DNA from 3 places in the Gracilibacillus xinjiangensis genome. Region 1 is predicted to be linked to each of the others. Evidence: riboswitches for the same ligand, from Rfam matches in the RefSeq annotation. Region 1 holds a riboswitch; each other region holds the start of a gene.
What was found. Region 1 has a riboswitch for thiamine pyrophosphate ahead of ACFOY7_RS10125 (ABC transporter substrate-binding protein). Riboswitches for the same ligand answer to the same signal wherever they lie in the genome.
Positions count from the first base shown of each region.

Region 2: linked by a shared signal. The riboswitch ahead of thiW (energy coupling factor transporter S component ThiW) and the one ahead of ACFOY7_RS10125 (ABC transporter substrate-binding protein) in region 1 are both predicted to bind thiamine pyrophosphate.
Region 3: linked by a shared signal. The riboswitch ahead of tenA (thiaminase II) and the one ahead of ACFOY7_RS10125 (ABC transporter substrate-binding protein) in region 1 are both predicted to bind thiamine pyrophosphate.

Region 1 is NZ_JBHSDT010000004.1:1,232,473-1,239,770, reverse strand. It holds gene ACFOY7_RS10150 (thermonuclease family protein) at 1-332, shown strand, start outside; gene ACFOY7_RS10145 (TatD family hydrolase) at 424-1,200, opposite strand; gene ACFOY7_RS10140 (ABC transporter ATP-binding protein) at 1,193-1,936, opposite strand; gene ACFOY7_RS10135 (ABC transporter permease) at 1,933-2,685, opposite strand; gene ACFOY7_RS10130 (thiamine-binding protein) at 2,725-3,018, opposite strand; gene ACFOY7_RS10125 (ABC transporter substrate-binding protein) at 3,025-4,026, opposite strand; TPP riboswitch at 4,106-4,215, opposite strand; gene wrbA (NAD(P)H:quinone oxidoreductase) at 4,412-5,008, shown strand; gene ACFOY7_RS10115 (DUF4362 domain-containing protein) at 5,036-6,025, opposite strand; gene ACFOY7_RS10110 (metal ABC transporter solute-binding protein, Zn/Mn family) at 6,131-7,240, opposite strand.
Region 2 is NZ_JBHSDT010000004.1:488,346-495,643, forward strand. It holds gene ACFOY7_RS06555 (glycosyl hydrolase) at 1-243, shown strand, start outside; gene ACFOY7_RS06560 (sulfatase-like hydrolase/transferase) at 247-1,602, shown strand; gene thiW (energy coupling factor transporter S component ThiW) at 1,655-2,161, opposite strand; TPP riboswitch at 2,257-2,372, opposite strand; gene ACFOY7_RS06570 (ring-cleaving dioxygenase) at 2,509-3,483, shown strand; gene ACFOY7_RS06575 (alpha-L-rhamnosidase-related protein) at 3,719-5,404, shown strand; gene ACFOY7_RS06580 (oligogalacturonate lyase family protein) at 5,418-6,560, shown strand; gene ACFOY7_RS06585 (HAD family hydrolase) at 6,616-7,298, shown strand, end outside.
Region 3 is NZ_JBHSDT010000008.1:780,577-787,221, forward strand. It holds gene ACFOY7_RS15270 (YkgJ family cysteine cluster protein) at 159-878, opposite strand; gene ACFOY7_RS15275 (energy-coupling factor transporter transmembrane component T family protein) at 1,188-1,985, opposite strand; gene ACFOY7_RS15280 (ABC transporter ATP-binding protein) at 1,969-3,420, opposite strand; gene ACFOY7_RS15285 (ECF transporter S component) at 3,425-4,015, opposite strand; gene tenA (thiaminase II) at 4,005-4,700, opposite strand; TPP riboswitch at 4,796-4,902, opposite strand; gene ACFOY7_RS15295 (methyl-accepting chemotaxis protein) at 5,053-6,645, opposite strand, start outside.

The DNA of each region.
Region 1 (7,298 bases):
GTAAGAATTTCAACCAATTACTAATTGAAGAAGGGTTGGCTCGCTATGCTTATGTGTATGATCCACCATATATCCATCAGGATGAAATGAAGGCAGCCGAAGATTCAGCGAAGTCGAATGGTAGAGGAATATGGAGTATACAAGGATATGTAACTGAAGATGGATTTAATCACGATATAGAAGTAAAAGAAGAAAACAAAACAGATCAGGAGGATATTTATTATAATAATTGTACCGAGGCTCGTGAAGCAGGCGTGACACCACTATATGATGGCGACCCAGGTTATCGTACACAGATGGATGGCGACGATGATGGCATTGCTTGTGAATAGGTGAAACAGGAGCAGATTAACTGCTCCTGTTTCTTTTTATTACCATATCACCGCCTGCCGTTGCAGAATCCGACACATGCTCAATATAGTACTAATAATTATCTTTTAAAAGATAGAAATCTCTTGTATTCTGTGTTACTGTATCACAAACCTTTTTGTATGATAAACATTTCAATTCAGCTATCTTTCTAACAGATTGTTCTATCATTTTTGGATGTGTCATCTCCCCGCTGAATGGTCCTTCAAATTGCCATGGGCCATCTGTTTCAACCATGATTAGGTCCAGCGGATATTTATCGATCAATAGTTGAATCTCCCGCTCATACACACAGTCAGGTGTAACAGATATCATGTATCCATTACTGATCATACGTTTAACAGTCTGGTCTAATCCTTTAAACCAATGAAAATGCGCTTTTGTAACCTGGTGTTTCTCTAATAAGTCACAAGCTGTCTCAGCATCCTCATAAATCGCATGAAGTACAATTGGTAAATGATACTCTTTTGCCAATTTTATAAACCGCTCCAAAATATTAAGATACGGTTTACTATCAAGTGTATAATCCTCTCTCTTCATATAATACGGCAAACCTACTTCCCCAATCGCTGCAAGGGAGTCGTGGTGCTCTCGAATTAGTTGTACAATCCTGTCAAGTTCAGCTTCACTTGGCATTTTTTGTTCCGGATGCCAGCCGAACGCCGGAAAAATGCGGGGGCACGCTTGATGCAGTTCCCATACGTTATTACATGACATAAGGTCACTCGAAACCGCAATAACGCCATCGATCGAACGTTTTTCCAAATCTCTGAGAATGATTGCTTGGTCCTCCGGTTTATACCAATCGAGGTGAATATGTGCATCAATCATTGCCGGTCCCTCTTAATGTCTGATAGATCGATTTCTTTATTTGTAAAAAGTCTTCTGTTAATGTTAAGGATTCGGCGCGCGGTCTGTTAAATGGGATGGTGATCTCTTGGATGACACTTGCTGGTCTTGCGCCTAAGACAAGTATTCGATCCGATAAGTAAATGGCTTCTTCGATGTTATGTGTGACAAATAATACGGATGGCCGCTCTTCTTCCCATATCGAAAGCAGCCATTTTTGCATATCCAGTCTTGTAAATTCATCAAGTGCTGAGAATGGCTCATCTAGGCAAATTAGTGATTGCGGGCTTAAAATACTGCGAACAAAGGCAACTCTTTGGCGCATTCCACCAGATAATTGAGCTGGAAAGTTATCGATATAATCTTCTAATCCTGCTCGTTTAAGCATCTCAATTGCTTTTTGTTTATCAGGCTTTTCAAACAGTTCCTGTGCCAAAATGACATTCTCTAGCACTGTTCGCCATGGAAAAAGGGAAGGAGACTGCGGCATATAGCTTATTGAGCCTTTTTTTCCGACAATGTCGTTCCCATCAATGGTGATTGTTCCATTGTCTGGTTGGTACAGTCCGCCAATCAGATGGAAGATCGTACTCTTTCCACTGCCGGAAGGGCCTAGTAATGAAACAAATTCTCCTTCATTTACTTTAAGATCGAGCTGTTCGAGAATGGTATCATTACCAAAGCTTTTGGTTAATTGCTTAATTTGTAATGTGCTCATCCATTCTCATCCTTTCTCCATTTAATCAATATTTTTTCTAAACCAATGATAAGCATGAAAAATAACAGACACAATATCATAATGAACAGAATCGCAACAAAGACCCGATCTGTTCGGAATGATGAAGAAGCGAGTGTCATATATACACCAATTCCCTGGTTGGCACCAAGCCATTCTGATATGACAGCACCCATTACACTATAGGTTGCTGAGATTTTCAATCCTGAAAAAATGGCTGGTAAAGCATGTGGAAGCTCTAGTTTAGTGAAGATTTGCTTGTTTGTTGCTCCAGCCATTTTCATATAATGGATTAACTCTGGACTTGTTTGCTTTAATCCATCGATTGTGGCGACGGCAATTGGGAAAAAACAGACAAGAATAATGATTAACAATTTCGGTGTAATTCCAAACCCAAACCAAATCACAAGGAGTGGTGCAAGCACAATGATCGGGATATTTTGTGACATTATTAATAAAGGGTATAATGCTTCCCTCAGCCTTGGTACTAAGTGAAGTGTCATCGCAATGAGCAAACCGATAATCACACCAGACAAAAATCCGTAAATGGTTAATTTGATTGTTGCGAAAATGTGATGCTGGTAATTGGACCAGCCTGCAATTGCCTCTGCTAATATGACTGTTGGTGCAGGTAAGATCCAGTCAGGTACTTGCAGCACTCTAGCAGCAAGCTCCCAAATTAGTATTATTGCAAAAATTACAGTGATCGGGAGCCATGATTTTTTGACCATCTATGCTGCCCCTCCTTTCTGAATGTCATTTATTCGGGCTTAATTGTATTTAGCTGTTAGGTCATCCATTGATGCCCTATCATCTGCTCTTGTGTAAATTTTCACCTGTGATATGTTGCTGGGACACCCAAGTTCCAGCATACGCTGATTCATTTTCTCAACGACTAATAATAACTCTCGTAAGTCGCCTTCCATGGTCGTTTCTAGCGGACCAACTTTATACGTCACTCCTGACGCTTGGATCACTTCAATTGCTGCATCCACAAATGGGATGACATCCTCCCCATTAGGGGTTTTCGGAATAATTTGTATACTTACTAACGCATTCGCCATATTGCTTCACTCCTTTGGTAAAAATTCATTAGTAAATGCTGATTCAGCATCTAATTCCTTTTCCAATAATCCATTTTCCAACATCCAGTCAGCATAATTTTCCCAAACCTCAGCTTGTTGTTCTCCCCATCTTGATGCATCATCCTGATACTTTGGTGATAGCCATTCCTGGCTTGCTTGTACGAGCTCTGGATCTAAATCTGGTACTGCTTCCATTAATATATCTGCAGCTTCACTAGGGTTATCGATCGCATACTCGTAACCTTTTGTCACTGCAGCCGTTAATGCCCGAACAGTGTCAGGATCATTTTCAATCATTTCCTCATTCGTGGTGATAACTGGAGTATAGTAATCTAGTTTTTCCGAATAATCCGTTAAATATAGCATATCAAGTTGAATACCTCTTAATTCTGCCTCAATACCTGTCCATCCATAATAAATCCAGGCAAAATCCACATCACGCTCTACCGCTGTGAAAAAATCTGTATTTCCCATATTAATAATATTTACATCTTCCACTGATGCATCTTCCTGTTTCATCAATGAGTCAATCACTGCTGCTTCTACCGGGGCGCCCCAACCGCCATAAGTTTTGCCAGCAAAATCTGCTGGAGATTTAATTCCTTTATCAACAGGTGCAGCAAATCCTGAGGTATTATGCTGAATTACAGCTGCTATTGAAACGATTGGAATATCTTGAACACGTGCTTCTGTTACAGCTTCCTGTGCGCTTATCCCGAATTCTGCCTGACCTGATGCGACAGTTTGATCAGCTCCTGCTTCACCAGGCATCACGATCTCCACATTTAGTCCTTCCTCTTCAAAATAGCCTTTATCTTTCGCGACATATAGACCTGTATGATTCGTATTTGGTGTCCAATCAAGTACAAATGTGATATCTTTTAATTCTTCTGTATTTTTTTCTTCTGCAGCTCCGTTTTCGTTGTCTCCACCGCATGCCGTTAAAAATAAAAGCATGCCAATTACTAAAATAAAAATTTTTTTCATGATTTTTTCCCCCTAATTTTTTTATTTAAGAGAACATATAGAAAAGCGCCCTAGACATTAGCCTAGAGCGCATATAGATTGCAAGATCCCATATGTTCCCTACGCTGGTTCTAACCAGATCAGGTTCTAAGGGTCAGTATCTTTTGGATACAATCTCAACTGGCAACACCAGTCCCCCTACATGTACATATTAAATTTCCTATCTACCTACTTTGGCATAAAACAACAAATATTTCAAGAGGTTTTCATCAATAAAGCAATTACCTTGCAACAAATTATTAAAGTTTGTTATGATAACAACTGTCTTGAAACTGAGATAATTAATATTTCTCATTCTGGAAGACAACTTTAAATGCAGAATTATAAGGAAGGGAAGTTTGAATCAATGGTAAAAGTAGCAGTAATTTATTATAGCTCGACTGGCACTAATTATCAGATGGCTAATTGGGCGGCAGAAGCAGCGAAAGAAGCTGGTGCAGAGGTAAAAGTGGTGCGTACAGAAGAATTGGCACCAGAAGCAGCAATTAACTCGAATGAAGCCTGGAAAAAACATGTAGAGGAAACGAAAGACGTACCTGTCGCAACTTCGGATGATATCGAATGGGCTGATGCGATAATTTTCAGTATGCCGACAAGATTTGGCAGTGTGCCATCCCAACTGAAACAATTTATTGACTCCCAAGGCGGCTTATGGGCGACTGGAAAAACAGCGAATAAAGTAGTGACTGCTATGGCCTCTGCATCGAATTCACACGGTGGCCATGAAGCGACATTATTAAACTTCTACACTACAATGATGCACTGGGGTGCGATTATTGTACCTCCAGGATATACTGACGAAAGTGCTTACGAGTCTGGAGGAAATCCTTACGGAACAAGTGTAACACAAGCACAAGATGGTTCTATGGTAGAAAATGTGGAAAATGCAGTGAAACACCAAGCAAGACGTGCCGTGGAAGTAGCATCAAAAATCCATGGCTAATTAAAAGAGAGGAGATTCTTTCCTCTCTTATTTAATTGATAAATCCGTTTCCAGGTAACTGTTCATTCTTACTAAATTACCAGCCTTGTAGAAATCGAAGACAATATTCGCCCCCTTACCTGACAATACAAGTTCCCCGTCTGGTTGCATTAATGTAATAGCAGCAATTGATTGTGCCTTACTACTTCTTACTTTATCAACAATCCCATTAATCTCTTCACGATCAGTAGTATCGAATAAAACATTATCTCCTGCTCTAACCAGCACCCTTGTGTAGATTTGTTCTGGTATAATCATTTCTGATAATTCTATTTCTGCCATCAGTAAGGATGTTGCTTCATTCGCATCACACCCAACTAGATCAAAAGAAATCATTTGGTCATCTGTTAAATAATATTCCAGTTGATCACAAGTAAATTGACTTATCTTATTATCTTCAGAGCCATATTGGTCTTGTGATCGATCAACTACGACACTAATTTGGCCATTTAAATACGAGTAAACCTTAAAAACGGGATCACCCTCAGTCGTATAATGTACCACTCTTATTTGCTTATCCATCCCATTTTGAATTGCTTGAACAAACAACTCTAGCTGAATTAAATTTTCGTAACGGGCCTGGTAAAATATTACATCATTTATCTCATCGGCCACTCTCTTTATATCGAGAGCCGTGCTCTGTCCAGGGTAAGACTCCGCAAGAGCATTATATGTGACTTCCACTTTCTCACCAATTTGAAACAAATCTAATGACTCTTGCTTCTCTAACTGAAAAATTATTGCATTCCCTGCTTTTACATAAGTTTCTTCAATAGGAATTTCCTCAAAAGGTTGCTGTATACTTTTCTCTACTACTAGAACACTTTCGTCGCTTATTTCTGCAATATAGCCAACCATCGTACTGTTATTTTCTCCTGGAATATTGTTATTCATTTGATCATGATTCGTGCCATCATTTAGTTTACTCGTACCGCATGCAACTAGAAATATAAGCAGAACACTAAATAAATATTTCAAACGAAAACACCCCGCTTTTTTTATTTTTATAGTCGTACAAAAATAAAAAAAGTTACATTCTTATCCCATGAAAAAAACCACCAGGCAATGCTAGTGGCTTTTCATCTAATATTCTAATGCTTGTTTCAGCACTTCTAAGTTTCGTTCCATTAATGTAAAATAAGTTTCTCCATTATCTATATCTTCTTCAGTTAAGATCGATAAGTTATGCAGCTCCAGTGCTTCTACTTGCGCTTCTTCTTGAATAACTTGCGCGACTTTTGGTTCTATATTTTGTTCGAACAATAGATATTTAATACCGTTCGTCTCCACATGATCAATGATTCTCTCAATTTCTTTCTGGGATGGTTCATCTGATGGCGATATTCCAGTGATCGCAATCTGTTCTAAGCCATAACTTTTTTCCCAGTATCCATAGGCTGCATGTGTAACTAGAATCTCATTATTTGACGTCTGATCAATCGTTTCATGAAATGACTTATCTAATGCTATCAATCTTTCTTCTAAATTATGAAAGTTTTCTTCAAAGAAGTCGCTTTGATCTGGATTTAATTCAATTAATGCATCTTTAATATTTTCAGCCAAACCAATTGCTTTCGTTGGATCTAACCACACATGGGGGTCGACATCTCCATGATCGTGATCATGTGCTTCTTCTGTTGCTGCTGCTTCATCATCATGGTTGTGATCCTCTTCCGTTGCTTCCTCTTCATGGCTGTGGTTGTGGTCCTCTTCCGTTGCTTCTTCTTCATGGCTGTGGTTGTGGTCCTCTTCCTGTGTTGCTGCTTCTTCACCATGATGATGTTCTTCTTCATCCCCGTGTTCATGTAGATGTTCTACTAAAGAGACACCTTCTGCTGCTTCTGCTATCTTTACATCTTCTGACTCAATTGCTTCTTCAATGGTGCTAGCATATGCTTCCATGTTCGCTCCATTGTAAATAAATAGATCACCTTTAGCAATATCTACCATCAATTTGGAAGTAGGCTCAAAATTATGTGGGTCAGCTCCTGGTGGAAGAATAGTAGTAACATTAACATACTCCCCGCCAATTTCTTTGGCAAAATACTCTAACGGATATAAAGTTGTATAGATTTCTAGAACATCACTAGATGATTCTTCCTCACTATTATTTCCTGCTGTTTGCTCATCTTGTCCACAGGCTGTAAGCCAAATTATTAATATAAATGATACAAAGATCCATAACCTCTTCATTTCTTTACTCCCCCTTGATTGTTATGTATAATATTAGATAGTAATGGTTACGATTTGA
Region 2 (7,298 bases), 740 kb from region 1:
CGGATAAAAGATTTAGATGAAGTGCATGATGCAGTCGAAATTTCATTGAATGGTATATCACTTGGTGTAAGAGCATGGTCACCATATGACACGATTGTAAAAGGTGATCAATTAAAACAAGGAATAAATGTACTAACCATTAAGGTGAAAAATACATTAGTCGGTTTGTTAGAAGGTAAGTATTTTGATTATGAGGAACATGTCTTAAAAGAGGTACGAACAGTCAAAAGGGAGGAGGAATAAGTTTTGACAGTAAATCAGTCCCCAAATGTTATCGTTGTATTTACTGACCAGCAAAGATGGGATACGACAGGTGTTCATGGCAATCCGTTAGATTTAACGCCAAACTTTGACCAAATGGCAGGAGAAGGAACACATCTGTATAATGCTTTCACTTGTCAGCCAGTTTGTGCCCCGGCTAGATCTTGTTTTCAAACAGGAAAGTTTGCAACAGAAACAGGCTGTTATCGAAATTCCGTTCCACTGCCTGATGATGAAAAAACATTAGCACATTACTTTAAGGAAAACGGTTACTACACTGGTTATATAGGTAAGTGGCATCTTGCTGCAGAAGAACCAGTTAGTCGAAAGAGACAAGGAGGCTATGACTATTGGCTTGCGGCCAACGGGCTTGAGCATACTTCTGAACCGTATAAAACAACCGTATATGATAATGAGCAGAATCCTGTAGAATTACCAGGTTATCGTGTTGATGCATTAACAGATGCAGCCATTCGGTTTATTGATGATAGGGAAAAGCAAGCAAACCCATTTTTCCTTTTTCTGTCTTACTTGGAACCACACCATCAGAATCGAACAGATAATTATCCAGCACCAGATGGGTATGAGGAAAAATATACAGCAAAGTGGATTCCGCCAGACTTGCAAGCATTGGGTGGAACAAGTGCACAACACTTAGGTGGTTATTATGGAATGGTAAAAAGAATTGATGAGGCATTAGGCAGAATTTTAGATACATTAAAAAGCCTGGGGATTAGAGAAGAAACGATCGTTTTATTCACATCAGATCATGGCTGTCATTTTAAAACGAGGAATCATGAATATAAACGGTCTTGTCATGAAAGTTCCATTCGTATACCAACAGCTATTACAGGTCCAGGATTTTTCCACGGTGGGAAGAAAAAGGAATTAGTCAGTTTAATCGATTTTCCGCCAACCTTGTTAGATGCTGCAGGGATTAAGGTTCCAGAGCAAATGTCAGGTCATTCTTTTCTTCCGTTAGTCAATCAGGAGGCTGGTGACTGGGAAAATGAAGTATTCATTCAAATAAGCGAATCACAAGTTGGGCGGGCGATACGGACAAACCGATGGAAGTATAGTGTTTCTGATCCAGATGCAGATAGAATATATGATGCTAGCTCGGATCGGTATGTTGAAGAATTTCTGTATGATTTAGCAGCAGATCCTTATGAGTTAACTAATTTAATTGGTTTCCGTTCCCACCAGAAAGTTGCAGAAGTCCTCCGGGGAAAATTACTAAAGAAAATTATACAAATGGAGAATGAAACACCTGTTATTCAACCTGCAGCTCCTAAGGAAAGTGGGCAAAGAGGAGTAATGGATGAAGAAGTTTGGCTTTAAATGAATGAATGGAAAGGCTGTTGATAAGTATAACACTCAACAGCCTTTTCTCTTAGGTCTTCGTTGACAAAGCATACTTGGATAAGCTAGTTGTTTTCACTCTGGATAATATCAGGATTCCAATAATTGCTCCACTTATACTGCTGACAAGGAAACCTGGTAAAAATGCTATGGCACCAACAGATGTGCCCATTAACAGGTAAGCGAAAGGAACGGATAATAATGCACCGATTATACCGGTACCAACAACTTCGCCAATCCCAGCCATTATTTTATTATTCGTAACTTTAAAAACTATTCCGGCTAATAATGCACCAATCATCCCCCCTGGAAAAGCAAGCAATGTACCTATGCCTAATAAATTGCGCAAAAGGCCGATAGCAAAAGCAATAATTACTGCAGGGACAGGTCCTAGTGTAACAGCTGCCATCACATTTACCGCATGTTGTACAGGGAAAGCTTTTGCAATTCCTGTTGGAAACCATAAAAATTGTGAACCTAATGTTCCTATCGCAACAAATACTGCCATCATTGTAAGTAATGTCGTTCTTTTTCTCATTTCGTTCCACCTTCCATCAATGTTTGGTTATACTAACATAAGGGAAAATTTAAAAAAACCAGATCTTTAATTAAGACCTGGCTTCGCATACAAATTGGTATGGACAGCTACTTCCCTCCGCTGGTATAAACCAGATCAGGTCTTAAGAGTTAAAAAGCTTGAAGCGCGCTTTTCTCTCAGCCTATGCTTATAGGCACCCCTAGTAGTAATCATATTTAACTTAAAGAAAATTCTAACATACAAGAAGTAAATGTCAATAATATGATTGTTTTGAATTCGAGATAATAATAAGGTAAAATAAATAGATACTTAAAAATATTACTTCTTTAGAAAGAGGAGGATCATTGATGGAGCTTAAAGGTTTGCATCACGTATCTGCCATAACAGCCAATGCGAAAAATAATTATGATTTTTATACCCAGATATTAGGATTGCGTTTAGTCAAGAAATCTGTCAATCAAGATGATACGAGCATGTATCATCTGTTCTATGCAGATGAAATAGGAAGACCAGGAACTGATTTAACGTTTTTTGAGATAGTGGGTGCAGGGCATACGTATCCAGGGAACAACAGTATCTCCGCTACCTCATTAAGGGTGCCTGATGATGATGCATTAGTCTATTGGATAGATCGCTTTAATGAAATGGATGTAGAAAACAACGGAATAGAAGAACAATTTGGGAGAAAAGTAATTCATTTTAAAGATCATGAGGACCAACGACTAGTTCTTGTTTCCGATCAAACGAATGAGGGTGTCGCAGGTGGGATTCCTTGGTCTAATAGTGTTGTGCCAAGAGACATGGGAATTACAGGACTTGGACCAGTGAAATTAACCGTTCCTGATTTAGAACCAACTGAGCGGATTTTAACAGGTGTGCTGAGCTTTCGTAAAACAGGAGAATACACTTCACCTGTAACAGACATGCCAAAGATTCAAGTATATACAACAGGAAAAGGTGGGACTGGTGCAGAGTTACATGTGGAAGTTCGGCCACACTTACAAAAAGAGCGTCCGGGCAGAGGCAGTGTCCATCATGTTGCATTAAGAGTAGAAGATGAAGTGGAATTAAATGAATGGAAAAAGCGTATCAGTCAAGAACGCTTACCAAACTCAGGGGTTGTTGATCGCTATTACTTCAAGTCATTATACTTCAGAGAACCTAATGGTATTCTTATTGAATTGGCAACAGATGGTCCAGGGTTTGCCACAGATGAAGATATCGAACATTTAGGTGAACAAATTGCTTTACCACCATTTTTAGAGCGTGATCGGGAAGAAATTGAAGCAAAATTAAAACCATTAGACACAAAAGAGAAATAGTATAGGAAGAAGAGAAATGGTTTGTTCTCTGTATTTTAGCACCTTCTTTATCCAGGTGCTTTTATTTTTGGGAAAATCATAAATGACACAGTGGTCTTACTGCCGAACTCCTTTTTCCTTCGCATTGCAAAAATGTATTAATTACGAAAAAAAGTATAATTGTCAAAACTATGTGGATTAGTTAGAGTGTAATGTAAGCGCTATCTAATTTGGGAACGAGGAGGTATTTATTTAAATGGAAGAAATTGCATCAGGTAAAAAGGATCCACGAGTGCGTGAATATATAACACCGAAAAATATTTTGTGGAAAACAGATAGTAATCAGTCGAGAATAGATAATGAACAATTACTGTTAGAGGATAGAGAGTCACAGGTATTAATTACGCCAGAGAAGCCCGTTGTAATGAGCCATGAGGGCAGTTCACCGGCAATCCTTTTAGATTTTGGTGTTGAACTGCATGGAGGTATTCAATTAGCGGTGTGGAACATTGTAAAATCTGGTGAACTAATAAAAAGTGCGAAGGTAAGAGTGCGGTTTGGTGAATCTGCAATGGAGGCAATGAGTGATATTGGGGGGAATACTAATGCTACCAATGATCATGCAATGAGAGACCAAATCGTTGATATAAGTTTTCTGGGAATGAATGAAATTGGCAATACAGGCTTTCGTTTTGTAAGAATTGATTTACTGGAATCTGATTGCTTTATCCAGATTAATACAATCAAGGCTATCTTTATTCATAGGGACTTAGAATTTCAAGGCTCTTTTCACAGCGATGATAAGCTTTTGAATCAGATTTGGCAGACAGGTGCCTATACAGTTTATCTAAATATGCAGGAATACCTTTGGGATGGGATTAAACGAGACCGAATGGTATGGATTGGTGATATGCATCCTGAAGTATCAACAATACAGGCTGTTTTTGGAAACCATCAGATTGTTCCAGAGAGTTTAGATTATGTAAGGGACCGCACACCATTACCGCAGTGGATGAATACATTTCCCAGTTACTCTGCGTGGTGGATTATTATTCAACATGATTGGTTTATGTATACAGGTAATGTAGATTATCTAAAGGAACAGAAGAGTTATTTAATCCGTTTGTTGGACCAAATGGGGGAACATATCGATAAGGACGGCCGTAATACAATGCCAAACCCATTTCTTGATTGGCCCTCTGTACATAATGAAGAGGGTGTTGCAGCAGGTGTTCATGCATTATATGTACTAGCAATCAAAAAAGGTGCCTTTTTATGTGATTATTTGGAAGAAACAGAGGCAAGTCAACGTTGTCATCTCTATTTAGCTAATTTAATGAAAAGAAAGGTATACCATGGAAAGAGCAAACAAGCAGCAGCAGTGTTGGCTCTTGCAAATATCATTGATCCAGAAAAAGCGAGTCAGGAAGTGATTGCTGTTGACGGGGCGAAAGGGATGTCTACATTTTATGGCTATTATATCTTATTAGCGAAAGCAATGGCAGGAGAGATGACTGAAACGCTCCGAATGATAAGGGAATATTGGGGCGGAATGCTGCAGCTCGGTGCGACAACATTCTGGGAAGATTTTAATATGGAATGGCTCAACAATGCAGCGAGAATAGATCAACTGACACCAAAGAACAAGATTGATGTCCATGGTACTTATGGCGATCATTGCTATGCAGGTTATCGTCACAGTTTATGTCATGGCTGGGCATCCGGCCCAACGGCTTGGCTTTCGCGTTACGTGTTAGGAATTAAAATAGTCACTCCTGGCTGTAAGGAGATAAAAATTGATCCATCGCTTGGAGATTTACAATGGGTGGAGGGAACTTTCCCTACACCCTATGGAGCAATCGATGTAAAGCATGAAAGGCAATCAGATGGCAAGATAAAATCAACCATCGAAGCGCCTGATGAAGTACACATTTTAAGGTAAGGGAGATGGGAAAATGGGAAAGGGTAAAGTATGGCCGCCGGAATGGAAAAAGTTTAATGACAGGATTACCGGAATACCAACCATTCAGTTAACCAATTACACTGGGCACAGTCATCATTTTTATTTTACGGAAGATGGCTGGTATGATAACGATCGTAAATTGTTATTTTGTTCGGACCGAAATAATAAAACGGATTTATTTAGTGTGGATACAGAAACAGGTGTGATCACCCAGCTAACTGATCATCAGAAAACATATGGGAGTCTGAATCCATGTCTGCACCCGGATCAGAAGATGGTTTATTTTCGTAGAGATGATCAAATCATATCATTAGATTTAATAACACTGGAAGAGCAGACAATCTATGAAAAACCGAGCGCACTGCTTGGCGGAAATTTAAACTGTACGGCAGATGGCAAATATTTAGTTACCTGTCAAAGAGAGAATATGTCGGATAGAGTTTATACTGATCTAGGTAATGGCTATATCGGCCATCGAGAGTTAATGGAGGCAAGGCCGGAATCTGCCATTATTAAAATAGACTTAGCAACAAAAGAAATGGTAGAAGTTTTCCGGGAAAATAACTTTATTACACATATTAACACATCACCTATAAGACCTGAGTTAATTACATTTTGTCATGAAGGTCCTTGGCAATTAGTTGATCATCGCATCTGGGGACTTAATCTGGAAACAGGTGAAGCATGGAAAATCCGTGTAAGAAAAGAAGAGCAAGAGATGGTTGGTCATGAATACTGGTATCAAGATGGAGAAACAATCGGATATCATGGATTTAGGAAGGATCGTACAGGATTCTTTGGCAAAATTAAATATGATAATACAGAGGAAGAAGAAGTCGAATTTGATTTTGTTAATTGGCATGCCTTCTCCAATGATTTTAACAAAGTGGTTGTAGATGGTCGTGCGCCAATAGAACATATTGTTATCTGGTATAAGAAAAACGGCTTTTTCTCACATCCGAAAGTGTTATGTGAACATCGTTGCAGTTTTCATACCCAAAAAGTCCATGCACATCCGAGATTTACTTCAGATGGATCTAAACTGGTCTACACAAGTGACCGGAATGGATATGCTAATATCTATTTAGTAGAAGTTCCTAAAAGTGCCCGAGATTTACCGGACTTTGTTAAGTAAGAAAATCCTCCTCTGGCTATGCTATAATATATCAATAGCTAAAGGAGGATTTTTTATGTCTTTTATACCAAAAGCATTATGTCTGGATATGGATGGTACATTGTTAAATAATCACAATAAAATAACGGAAAGAACACTTGATATTATTGAAGAAATTAGAAATAAGGGGATCAAAGTTTTTATAGTTACAGGTCGTTCTTTAGAAGAGATATATGATGCAGTACCAGGGGAGATAAAATTAGATGGGGTAGTGACAGCAAATGGAATGATAACACATGTCAATGGGAAGAGAGTGTTAGAACATGAATTATCCCGTTCCGTTGTGGCAAAAGTAATTGAATCTGCGAGCGCTCATCATATATATTATGAAGTACACCCGAACGATGGACGAAGACTAGCCTTTGAACAGGATAAAGCCTATATGACAGAAATGATTGATAGTAAGAAACCGGAAGAAGTAGGAATAAATGAATGGATAGATCGTGAAACAGCTATTCATGAGAATGATATCGAATGGATTACAGAATTACCTAGCCAAAAATATTCGAAAATTTACTGTTTTAGTCCTAGTCATGAGACAATGAAACATTGGATCAGAGAGTTAGAAGCGATGAAAAAAGAAGAAGATTTTACTACATCTTCCTCATCTTATCATAATGTTGAAGTCATGGTGGCAGGAGTGAATAAAGCGACAGGTATTAAAGCATTGCTTGATTTATATGATATTAAATCAGACGA
Region 3 (6,645 bases), on a different contig from region 1:
CTATTCACTTCCTATCAACGATAGTAATTGATCATATGAATATTTTACCACAATACTTGAACGAACGTCCTCGTTATTGTAAAATAGATTTTGTTTTTGTTTATACAAATTATTTGAAAGTAATCTATTACTTATAAATAAGAAAAATATAAAAGAATTTAGATTTTAACCAACTCAAATAGGTAATTTTCCTTATATAAGTCATCAGGATATTCAATAAAACCAGTATCTCCTTCTTCATATAGACCTTGTAAAAATTCGTTCAGTGCTCCCATATATTGTTCATACAAAAATTCAAAACTTACTGGTTCTTTTGGTAATAAATTGTCTTTACATACATTTGGATGAGCATAATTAACATATGTTCTGCACGGCAGTGGACGTATCTCATAAGCCAAACATTGATTTGTTTCCGTATCTAACATTACACAAGGCAAATGTTTCTTTTTATATTCATATTTAAATCCCTCCTCCTCTCTATCAAGCTGCTTTATTTCTCTTAGAACATCATTATGTTTTCTATAATAACTGCTCATATGCTGTTGAATCTTCACTCGCCTTTCTTCTGGCAATCCTTTTATTGATCCTTTAATTAGTTTCGCCTCAAGCTCGTTAATTATAATTGGAAAATAACAGCAAAAAGCACAACCTAACTGGCAGCTCGGCTTAACATCCATCATTTTTTCCATTTCACTTATCTCTTCATTCACCAGTTTCAGTAACCCACTGAAACTAGCATGTAACTTCTGATCTATCGATAAATCCGCTTTTGCAAAATGATCTACTAAATCATAAAATTTATCTTCTTCTATTACATATCGATTACTTAAATCGATACATCGCTCTTCAATCTGATCCAGTGTCAAATAATCAACCATGAATTTCTGCCCCTTTCTAACTTCCATTCTTATCATAATAAAGCAATCCGGGTATTAAGACAAGATAGCATCTGACCAAGACTAGTAAAGTGTGCGGTTTATTTATCATATACGAACCTTTCATTGTACTTATTCTATATGGGTAGGTAAATTATTAAATAACTACTAAATTTCCCAATAGATGTCCGTATGAAAAAAATCCCTTATCGGTGTAAATTTGCTTACCTATATATTTATACAACCATTTTTCCAGTAAAAAAGTGCAAAGATGTCTCTTTGCACCGCTTTACTATTCGTATCTTTAGTGTACTAATGTATCACACGATCGATTGGCAGGAAGCTGTAGAATCTTTGGAGAAAATAACAAGCAATTGTTCCAATGATTAATAGCAAGCAAAAATATAGATCATAACGCCCATAACCTATTTGATAAAAGTAGGTTCTTTTCACATCTCCATTAAATGATTTTGCTTCCATCGCTGTTGAAATTCTGTGTGCTCTTCTTATACTTTGAGCAAGAATAGGAACTGCATAATATTTTATCCTGTCATAATATCCAGTAATACCTCTAGAAAAGGTTACCCCGCGAACTTTTAAAGCCTGTCTTAATGTATATACTTCCTCTGCAATCATTGGTAATAATCGAACAGCAGCCATAAAACTGTATGCTATTTTGGGCTTAAGTTTATATTGTTGCATAGAGGAATAAAACAACGATACAGGTTTTGTCGTAAGGGCGAATAATAATCCTAGGTAACCAAAGATAATACTTCTTAACCCCAGATGTAACCCCCTGAAAAAACTTTCCTCTGTAACGTGTATAATTCCAAAATGAAAGAATGTCGTTTCTCCTTCACCAAAAAAAGCCATTGATGTAAAAGACGAGATGAATATGACAATAAAGGGTGAAGCAAATAACAATAACCATTTCATTGAATAACCTGTCATAAAAAAATATAGGAAAGATAATCCGATAACAAAATAGATATGAAAATGAATATAATCTACAAATAATAAACCAACAAACAATAAAACAAGAAGGAAAAGTTTTAGTGACGGATTTACATAATGAAGCCATGTTATTTTCGGATTAAGTTCCAATAGCACTTTGCTTTCCCTCCATTCCTTCTGTATTACGTAACCGATACACTCCCGCTAATTTACCAGCATCAATGATCCACTCTGTTGTAGCAAAGTAATTCCTAATATGAAGATCATGAGTAACCATTAATATCGTCGTTCCATCATTGGAAAGAGTTAAAAAATAATCTAACATGCGAAAAGTATTAGCAGCATCTTGTCCAAATGTAGGTTCATCTAATAGTAAGATCTTCGGTCGCATAATAGTTACCGTTGCGATACTTAAACGTTTCATTTGTCCAACAGATAATTGAAAGGGATGTTTATTTTTCACGTGTTCTAATTGAAAAACAGCCAATTGATCTCTAATTCTCTGTTCACACGCTTCATTAGTTAGCTGGCAATCACGTAATGAAAAAGCTAATTCCTCGTATACTGTATTTGTTACGAATTGCAATTCAGGATTCTGAAAGACAAACCCAACATATCGATAAAAAGCCTTATCTTGTTTGATCGAATAGTTTATTTCACCTTTTGTTTTGATTAGTTTTGCTAAAGCTTGTAGAAGTGTACTTTTTCCTGATCCATTTTTACCTGTAATTGTAATCCATTCTCCCTTGTTAACTATTGCGTTCTCTACATGGATTAAGCCCTTCTTACTCCTATATCCGGTTAAGTGATGTATTGTCATTTCAGGCACTGGTTTTTCAGCATACTGGAGATAGGATGGAATATTTTCTTCCCAAACTCCTGGATACCAAATTCCGTATTGCCGAAAGAGATCTTTATAATGATTGATGACGTAATTCGGTTCCCCATCTGCAACAATGGCACCTTGAGAATCCAACATGATCATCCTGTCAGCAAAATCATAAACATGTTCTATCTTATGTTCCACAATGATAACCGTTTTATCTGAAGCTATCTTCCTAACTGATTCCCATACTTGTTGTGTTCCTTCGCTATCTAACATTGCTGTTGGCTCATCTAAAAACATAACATCTGGCTGTAATGCGAGTGTACTAGCAATTGCTAACCTTTGTTTCATTCCACCAGACAATTTGTCAATCTTCGTATGAGACTCAGGTAAAACTAAACCTACTTTTTCCATATAGAATTGAATTCGATCAGACATTTCCTCATGCGGTATTTGAAGATTTTCTAATACAAAAGCTATCTCTTCATCAACATACGGCATACAAAATTGGGTATCAGGATCTTGAAAAACATAGCCAGAATGTTTCGATAATTTACTATCCGCACACTTCATGGGGATTTCTACAGAGTGTGGAATAATACCTGCAAGTATCTTGAGCAATGTTGATTTCCCCGCTCCGGATGGTCCAACCAAAAGTACCTTCTCCCCTTTATTTATAGAAAGCGAGAAATCCTTAAATAAAAAGGACTTCTCATCAGGAAACTTAACTTTTAACCCTTCTATACTCACTTCAACTTGATCCATTCTCTCACCTTACCTCTTCATCCAGTGCCTGGTAATGCTTCTGATTAACTGGTCTAACTAAGTTTGTTACACCTGTTTTCTCTAAAGCTTTCACTAGATAAAATGCAAAAAAACCAGTAATAACTATTGCACCGAGTGTCCTGAATACAATTAAAAGGGTTAAGTTCCACCAGACTAGTTCCTGTATATAGCCATAATAAGTATCTAACCAAAGGGAACCAATCGTTGCCCCAATTGCCGCAAGACACATCACAAAAATACGGTGATTCTTATAACGGAATATTGCAAATATCAGTTCACAGCCCAGTCCTTGTACTAGACCATATAACAGAAGGCTAATTCCCCACTGACCACCAAATAGAAATTCTCCTTGTGCTGCAGCTAATTCTGCCAGGAGAGCAACACCTGGTTTTCTGATAATTAAGAATGCGACAGTTGCTGCCATAAACCACATCCCATAAACTAATTGGTCAATGTGTAATCCAAATACGGAAAGAGTATTATATAATGGACCCCAGATTTTATATATCACACTAAATACGATTGCAATAACAATGGTAACTAAAATATCTGTAAGAGTTAGTTTATTTTTCATTAGCTAACATTCCTTTCGATAATACAGTCTCCCATGTCTCCATTTGATACGCCATTTCCCAAAACAGTAATTCATAATTACTGCTAATAACAAAATGTTCCTTCATCCGTTCTTGATCCGCTTCTGTAACTTGACTGGCTATTTCGTCCAAGCGATCAATTTGTTCGTTCACTAAATTACCAAACCAGTCACCGCCATATGCGGAAATCCATTTTTGATAGACAGGATGGTCCGGCTTACAATCTTTTAATTTTTCCCCAACCTCAAAATAAAGCCAATAACAAGGAAGTATTGCTGCAATTACATCACCTAGATGTCCTTCATATGCAGCACGATACATATGTGAAGTGTAAGCATATGCGGTGGGTGATGGCTTAAAAGCTGCCTTCTCTTCTTTTGTAATACCTAAAATGTCCGAAAAGCTTCGATGTAACTCTAGTTCGGCTTCATATGTACCTTGAGCATGTGATGCCATACGATAGGTGCTCTCGAGTGAATTCGCCTTGGCTGCACCTAATGATTGGATACGGGCAAAATGGGATAAATAATATGCATCCTGCAGGACATAGTATTTAAAACAATCAATGGGTAAGGTCCCTTGACCAATTCCTTGTACAAATGGATGGTCAAAACTTGCCTGCCAAATCGGATCAACTTCTATTCGTAAAATTTCTGAAAACTTCATTTCATTTCCTCCCTTTATTTAACCACAAAAAACCACTATCATTACCAACGTAAAGATAGTGGTCATAAATACAGAAAAATTTATGATAAATAAAGGATAATCCTTCGCCACTTCCCTACGCTGGTATAAACCAGATCAGGTTCTAAGGGTCTTAAAGTAATACTTTAATCTCAGTCTTTAAAAGACACCCCTAGTGGAATTACGGGTTATATAATTTCGTCTCTACTATAACAGATATTGCTAACTTGTCAATACAATTTTTAACAAAAAATGAATTCATTCAATACTCAGTCATTTACTTTGCTGCCGAGATCCCTTCACCTGTTCGACGGAATGGGCTTATATTCCAGGTTTATATTTCAAATTTTTGAACAACACCGTGAAGCTTTTTAGACAGGTCATTTAATTCAGTAATATTAGTGATAATTTGATTCATTGATTGACTTGTTTGTTCTGACGTAGCAGTGGTTTCTTCGATACCCGCAGCTGATTGTTCGGATATCGATGCAACCTCTTGTAAAGCTCCATTCATTCCTTGGCTGCTTGAAGTTATTTCAGTTAAGTTTTCAGAGATGTTTTGTATATTTTCTACAACTAATTTAACCGCATGATTTATTTCTTCAAAGGTTCGACCTGTTTCTTCAATCTGTGATGTTCCTTCTTTGACTTCTCTATATCCGCCTATCAGGGAATTTGATACAGTTGTTGTCTCGTCCTGAATACTGTGTACAATGACTGTAATATCTTTCACAGAGATACCTACTTGCTCAGCTAGTTTACGCACTTCGTCTGCAACTACCGCAAAACCTTTGCCATGCTCCCCAGCTCTTGCCGCTTCAATTGCAGCATTTAATGCAAGTAAGTTAGTTTGTTCAGCGATTTCTTTAATAACGGAGATTAGCTTCGTGATCTCATGAGATTTGCTGTCAAGCACTTTCATTTTATCAACTGCTTCTGTAACAATTTGATCAATCCGTTCCATTTGTGCAATAGATTGTCCCATTAAGTTCTTTCCATCCGTTATCAGCACCTCTGCAGAAGATGTAGAATTTGCAATTGATTCAGCGTTTTCGTTTGTTGTCATTATTTTTTCACTGAATTTTTGCATCTCTTCCGTTAATTCACTTAAAAAGTTTGCTTCATTATCCGATCCTTTGGCTAACCCTTCCATTGTAAGTGATACTTGCTCAGCACCTGTATGTACCTCTTTGGCACTAGCTTTTAGTGCAGTACTTCGTTCACTGACGACATCAGAGATATCAGTAATATGTTGAATCATGTTACTTAAATTCTCTCTCATTGTATTAATTGCATTAATCAGTTTACTAATCTCGTCTTTTCCTTTGTATTTGATGTTCTCTATGTTTAATTTACCTGCTGCAATCTGATTACTATATTCAATTACTTTCTGTAAGTTACTGGATATATTTCTGCTAATAAAGAAAACGGCTAAACAACTTAATATTATGGATACAATAATAGAAACAATGAGCGTAGTATATGTATTACTCTGAGCAATCTCAGCTTTTGCTACAGCTTGTTCCATATCTTGATTAATAATATCAACAAGTACTTCTAAAACTGCCACCGTTTCTAACTGTAGTTGGTTTAAACTTTGTGCATTTCTTTTCGCTGTAACAAAATCATTTACTTCAACAGCAGGAATTACATCGCTTACAAAAGTGTCATTCATTTTATTCATATTCGTAATAACAAGAGTAAATAATTCATTTGATTCTGGCGTATCCATATATTGTTCTAACTCTGCTGTAAGAAGGTCAAATTGATGTCTTCTATCTTCATACTCCGAAACAAACGATTGTGTGGAATAATGAACGTAATTAGCGACCCTTAACCCCATTGATTCAGTTAATGTACTCATTTGTGAAATATCCAAAGCAATTTTACTTCTTTTTTCTATTTCTTGAATATTATTACCTACATC